One region of the Exiguobacterium sp. UBA7533 genome, then DNA from elsewhere that is predicted to be linked to it. Evidence: riboswitches for the same ligand, from Rfam matches in the RefSeq annotation. Region 1 holds a riboswitch; the other holds the start of a gene.
The links. A riboswitch is a leader RNA that binds a small molecule or an ion and turns the genes downstream of it on or off. The one in region 1 is predicted to bind S-adenosylmethionine.

Region 1 (3,415 bases):
TCACGCGTTATGAAACGCTGGAAGAGTTCAAACTGATCTTACTCTTTCACGTGATTGGTCTAGCACTTGAACTGTTCAAAGTGAACGTTGGGTCTTGGAGTTATCCGGAACAGGCTCTAACGAAAGTGGCTGGTGTTCCTTTGTATGCAGGATTCATGTATGCAAGTGTCGCAAGTTATGTCTGTCAAGCGTTCCGAAGATTTCATTTACGCTTCACAGCATTTCCACCACCTTGGCTTGCGATCAGCGTAGGCAGTCTCGTCTATCTCAACTTCTTCACCCACCACTGGATCTTCGATGCACGCTGGCTATTGATGGTCCTCGTCGTCCTTGTCTTCTATAAGTCATGGGTTCATTTTACGATCGAGCAGACAATCTACCGCATGCCGCTCGTCCTGTCTTTTTTACTGATCGCGTTCTTTATTTGGATCGCTGAGAATATCGTGACGTTCTTTAAAGGGTGGGTCTATCCACATCAGGAAAGAGGATGGGAAGTCGTTGATCTCGGAAAGTTGTCTTCTTGGTTCCTGCTTGTGATCATCACGGTCCTGATCGTCATCGTCGCGAAATACAAGCAACAGGATCCGGCTGTGGAGATATATCAGCGTACATAGACGAAAAACATGACATTTCGTTTGCGATGAAGCGCTTCGATGTTCAACGTTCGTTCTAACATGTGGACGACAACTTGAGCGTGTTTGGCTCAACCAGTGACGAGACGGGAAATTATTGAAAAAAGAGTGAAACATTAGAAGTTTTAAGCCGTAGAGTAAGGTGAGAACTTATTTTTCAAGGAGGACCTTACTCATGTCATCTCAATTAAAGAAAGCAGCGAAGGAGTCGCTCAGCGGTCGTTGGGGATTTGCAGTCCTAGCTTTTCTGCTGTTTAGTATTATTCAGGGTGTTCCTAATTTATTTGGATCGGATATCGATGAGCCGTCTAGTAGTATAGATCTCGTTGTATCATTGGTGTCGATTTTATTGATTCCAGTAGGAGTCGGTTGGACATGGATTGCCATGTCGATTGCTCGTGGCGAAGAAACGAAAGTGACGGATTTGTTTGAGCCATATGGTATGTTCCTGAAAGTGGTGGGGCTGGCCATTGTTCAGTTCATCTTTATCGCGCTCTGGACGTTACTCTTAATCATCCCTGGTATCATCAAGTCATTCTCTTACTTGTTGACGTACTACATCCTTCGGGATGAGCCGTCAATCGGTATTCTCGAGGCAATTACACGCTCACGGCAACTCATGGATGGACACAAGATGGAAGCATTCTTGCTCTTCTTATCGTTTATCGGTTGGGCGTTGCTTGTTATCGTTACGCTTGGTCTTGCTGTCCTATGGGTCGGACCATACTTCAGTGTCACGCTTGCCAAATTCTACGATCGTATTCGTGGGGAGCAGGCGCCAGAGCAGACATCAGATTTCGTCGCACCATACTAATTCCGAATCCCGACACTACGTCGGGATTTTTCTTTGGAATAAATCCGATAGGAAAAGACGGTTTAATGGTTGCTTTAGTTCAATGAATTCTGTACGATGAATGCAACACATCTTATCTAGAGAAGTCGAGGGACTGGCCCGAAGACACTTCAGCAACCCCGCTATGGCGGAAGGTGCTACTTCCAGGAAGGAATACCTTCTGAAGATAAGAGCGGACAGGACAAGATACCGTCGCTCTTTTCGAACTTCGAAAAGAGCGTTTTTTTATGATAAGGGGGACGATGGAGTGGAGTATGGTTTTTGGTTACCGATTTTTGGGGGATGGCTACGTAACGTCGAGGATGAACAGATGCCAGCGACATTCGATTATGCGAAACAAGTCGCACAAACAGCTGAACGGATCGGCTTCTCGACGACGTTGATTGCGGAATTGAACTTGAACGATATCAAAGGCATCAAGGAACCGAGTCTTGAGGCATGGACAACGGCAGCGGCGATTGCTGCAACAACAGAACGCCTTGAAATCATGACAGCGGTTCGTCCCGGGTTCCATAATCCGGCGACGACGGCGAAGATGGCGGCAAACATCGATCAGTTGAGTGGAGGACGATTTACGCTCAATGTCGTCTCGGCCTGGTGGGCAGAAGAAGCAAAACAATACAACGGTATTTTTACTGCACACGATGAACGCTATGCCCGAACGGAAGAGTTCGTCACGGTCATGAAAGGACTATGGGCAGATGCGTCACCGTACAGCTTCTCCGGCAATCACTACACGATCGAACAGGCAGAACTCCATCCGAAACCCGTCCAGCGTCCGGGGATTAAGCTCTACGCTGGTGGAGAGAGTGAAGCCGGAAAACGGACGATCGTCGAACATTGTGATGCCTACGTCATGCATGGAGGCACTGTTGAAGAAGTAGCTCATAAAATCAATGATATGAAAGTACGCCGGGAAGCGACGGGACACGCACCGCTTGAGAGCTTCGGTCTTGCTGCCTACATCATTTGTCGGGATACGGAAGAAGAAGCGCTTCTTGAGTGGCAACGCATCACGGACGTCAAGGAAGACAGCGCCGGTTATGCCGGTTATCAAGATTTCATCAGTAAATCGCAACTCGAACAACAGGTCGAACGAAATGATTATTCCGTCTCGAACCGTGGTCTGCGACCGAACTTGATCGGAACACCAGAACAGATTGCCGAACGGATTCTAGCGTTCGAAGCCGCTGGTGTCACGTTGCTCTTGTTACAATTCTCACCACAACTTGAAGAAATGGAACGCTTTGCCCGTGACGTAATGCCACTGGTCGAAGCGAAACGAAAGGTAGGTCAACAATCATGACAAAAATTCATATTCTCCACGAAAACCAAGAATGGACGGATCATCTCATCAAACGTCTCGAAGAACTCAAGTTGCCGTACGAGCAGTGGCACTTAAATGAAGGAATCGTACCGTTAGATGAACTGCCGCCAGAAGGTGTCTTTTACAGTCGTATGAGTGCGTCTTCGCATACGCGGGGGCATCGTTATGCGCCAGAGTTGACGGAAGGGGTCCTCGCTTGGTTAGAAGAGCATGACCGCACTGTCTTTAACGGAACGCGTGCGCTCCGTCTTGAAGTCAGCAAAGTTAATCAATACACAGCGTTACGTAAGGCTGGGATTCGTGTACCAAAGACAACGGCTGCTGTCGGACGTGATCAAATCGTACAAGCAGCAAAAGAAATCGGTGTTTCGTCATTCATCACGAAACATAACCGTGCCGGGAAAGGTCTCGGCGTCCAGTTATTCCATTCGATTGAAGCACTTGAAGCTTATCTCGATGGTTCGACATTCGACGAACCAGTCGATGGCATCACGTTGATTCAAGAGTACATCCAAGCACCAGAACCGTACATCACGCGGTGTGAGTTCGTAGGTGGAAAATTTGTCTATGCGGTCCGAGTCGATACGTCGGAAGGATTCGAAC
Region 2 (3,415 bases), on a different contig from region 1:
AACATCCGCATCCATTCGTGCAATGGGCATCGCAGGCGTGTGGCCAATCGATGTGGACGAATGGACCACTGAAATCGGCAATGTTACAGTAAATCTGCTCTTGCTCGAGGAACGGTGCTAAGATCGGTTCGACGAAAAAGTCCATTCCACCGCTAACAATCGAAAAATGGATTCCTTGACGACGACTGTACTGAAGCAACTCCGAAAATCCTTCGCGAATGACAGCGCGCTCCATCAAGAAATCAAGATAGTCCGCTTTACCGCCGGACGGCAGAAGCGCGAACATCTGCCCGACACCACTTTGGATCGACAACGTCCGGTCGAGCACGCCACGTTTCAACGGTTCGAAGTCATTCACTGGCGCAAATACCTCCATGAGTGCAATGATGTTATCCTGCATCGTTACGGTACCGTCGAAGTCACAAAGAATTCGTAAGGTCATGACTTGATCCCCCAAGCGTCGAGCGCGACTCGTAATTCTTCATGTCGTGACGCAGCATTCGATAGGGATTCATTTGCGAGTGCCGCATCAAGTGCTTGACGAAAAGCGATAACACCAGCCGCAGCACCTTGCGGATGACCATGTACGCCACCACCAGCGTTGATGACGGAATCGATCCCGAAGTCGCGTACGAGTTGAGCAACGAGTCCTGGGTGAATACCGGCTGAAGGGACAGGGAAAATCGCTTTCGTCTGACCGAAGCGAGTCGCTTCGACCGCGATGCCGCGGGCGACGTCCTTCGGAAGAGCGACATTGCCGTAAGGTGACGGGAATAGTGTTAAGTCTGCACCAGCAACGCGCGGTAATGTGCCAAGTAAGACAGGCGCTGCAACACCGTGGTTCGGGCTAGCAATCAATGCACCGCTGTAAGCCGGATGATTGAAAATGGGAACGTTGATCTCCGGATCACTTGCCAATTCACGTAAGACGTCGAGTCCGTATGTGAAGGTATTCAACAAGAAAGCAGTTGCTCCAGCGTCAATCAATCGTTTGGCTTGATCCTTGAGCGTAAAGACGGGACCACTAAGTGTGATCGCATACAACGCACGTTTACCGGTCCGGTGGAAATGAGCATCGATAACCTCACGTCCGATCCGTGCCCGATCAATCGTCGGTGTCAACGGATTGTCATATAAGATCTCATCGTCCTTGACGAGATCGATCCCACCAGCAAGTTGTCCTTCGAGTTGATTACGAAGGAACGATAAATCGCGTCCGATGACCCCTTTGAAGATGCTCATTAACAGTGGACGATCTTCGACACCAATCAAGGAACGAACCCCTTCGATCCCGAACTTCGCACCTGGAAAATCCGACGTGAATGTATCGGGTAGTAGCAGTTCTGTTAATTTGATTTCACCGTCGAGTGAGAGTTTCCCGAAGACGGTCGTCAAGATCGCAGAAAAGTCGCGCGATACATTGTGTTCCGGGTAACGAATCGTGATATAGCCTTTACCGTCGCGTTCTTCCGTATGTACGACTTCTCCTTTGAATGAGGCGAGTTGTTGTTGCTCAAGATGATTCAGCTCCGTCCAGGAACCAACCGTCAGACCAAGCGCGAGTTGTTCGGCGCGTTGCTCCAGTCGATCGCGGGCGGTCAATTGATAAGTAGCTGTGATGTAAGCCATGTCTTTCCTCCTTCAATAAAAAAATGGTCTCTTGTCAGCGACAAGAGACCATGAATGATTCGAACGTGGACTCTTATCTGTCAGCTTAGTAGCTGCAAGAATTAGCACCGTGCCAAAAGGTCGGTTGCTGCGACATCGTAGGGCTTGTCCCTCCGTCTGCTCTTGATAAGAATTGGATGAAATTGTGAAATCTAATTGCAATTTTTACATGAGAGTCACGACTTGTCAAACTATTTTTAGAAAATTTATTTTTTTGAAAATACTCTTTCTATATATGGAGCAAAAACGATATCCGTTTCTGCTTGATTTCGATTTGACAGCAGGGAAGAGGATTGCGTAAGATTCAAATCAATATCACACACGACAACTACATACGACTCTTATCGCGAGTTGGCAGAGGGAATTGGCCCGATGACGCCGCAGCAACCGACCACTTGGCACGGTGCTACATCCAACAGACGTTTCGTCTGAGAGATAAGAGGACGCAGTGACTTTCCTGCGCCTCTTTTCGATGACGAAAAGAGGCGCTTTTTCGTGTATCACACAGGGGGAACTGAGATGACATACAAAGCATTTACAGAACAGGACGCGATCGAACGGGTCCGCTCACTAGGACTGATCGGCGACGGAGCCGTCGAAGCAGAAGAGATTGGCGACGGCAATCTCAATCTTGTCTTTCGAATTCGAGAAGGTGAACATCGATTGATTCTAAAACAAGCACTTCCGTACGCGAAAGTCGTCGGTGAAAGCTGGCCACTATCACTCGAGCGGGCGTGGATCGAGCAATCCGCACTCCGTGAATTCGCCCGGCATGCCGTGCCGTTCGTACCGCGTGTTTTTCATGCTAGTCACGACGAGGCGTATACGGTCATGGAAGATCTTTCACATCTGACAATCGTTCGAAGCGGTTTACTCGCAGGTGAACAGTATCCGTTGCTTGCGGAACATATTGGTTCTTATCTCGCTCGGACTTTATTCCATACATCGGACTTTGCGCTTGGTCCGGTTGAAAAAAAACGTGTCGCCCGAACGTACTACAATCCGGACTTGTGCGACATCACGGAAAAATTAATCTTCACGGATCCGTTCCATGACGCGGAGACGAACGAGATTGAAGCCGGGCTTGAAGAAGAGGTGGCACGTCTATGGGCGGACGATGAGTTGAAACGCGAAGTCGCAAAACTCGAAGCGCTTTTCATCACGAAAGGAGATGCGTTGCTACACGGCGATCTACATACAGGAAGCATCTTTGCTTCGGCAACGGAAACGAAAGTCATCGATCCAGAATTCGCCTTTTATGGTCCATTCGGATTTGATGTCGGACAGTTCATCGCCCACTTATTCTTTGCAGCATACCCGGATTATTCAGCACTTCGTGATGCCCGGATTCGCGACATCGATACGTTCTGGCTGACGTTCGCTTCGACGTTCCGCGCCTTATGGGAACGCGAAGCCGTCGAACCATTCCGGACATCGGGACTCGTCGACGATGTACTGAGCACGATCTTGCAGGATGCCCTTGGCTTTGCCGGTTGCGAACTGATTCGTCGGACGATCGGACTCGCACCAGTCGCTGATTTAGAAACGATTAGTTCTATGACGGAACGACTAGAACGAAAACAACATGCTTTACGTTTAGGATCGGCGTTAATCAAACGTCGGACCGAATGCCGGACATTTGATGATTTACGAAACTTCGACGTAACGGAGGAACTTAGCCGATGAGTACATTCGTTCAAAGTATTCGTTATGAAGACCGTGTCTTGACGATTCTCGATCAGACACG

Region 2: another riboswitch for S-adenosylmethionine. It lies ahead of B2U10_RS05470 (2,3-diketo-5-methylthiopentyl-1-phosphate enolase); the one in region 1 lies ahead of B2U10_RS13435 (LLM class flavin-dependent oxidoreductase).

The regions. Positions count from the first base shown of each region.
Region 1 is NZ_DLMP01000014.1:88,077-91,491, forward strand. Features, by position in the region: gene B2U10_RS13425 (DUF817 domain-containing protein) at 1-614, shown strand, start outside; gene B2U10_RS13430 (DUF975 family protein) at 808-1,446, shown strand; SAM riboswitch class I at 1,556-1,658, shown strand; gene B2U10_RS13435 (LLM class flavin-dependent oxidoreductase) at 1,733-2,791, shown strand; gene B2U10_RS13440 (ATP-grasp domain-containing protein) at 2,788-3,415, shown strand, end outside.
Region 2 is NZ_DLMP01000002.1:267,123-270,537, forward strand. Features, by position in the region: gene B2U10_RS05465 (2-hydroxy-3-keto-5-methylthiopentenyl-1-phosphate phosphatase) at 1-442, opposite strand, end outside; gene B2U10_RS05470 (2,3-diketo-5-methylthiopentyl-1-phosphate enolase) at 439-1,629, opposite strand; SAM riboswitch class I at 1,700-1,801, opposite strand; SAM riboswitch class I at 2,007-2,110, shown strand; gene mtnK (S-methyl-5-thioribose kinase) at 2,188-3,354, shown strand; gene mtnA (S-methyl-5-thioribose-1-phosphate isomerase) at 3,351-3,415, shown strand, end outside.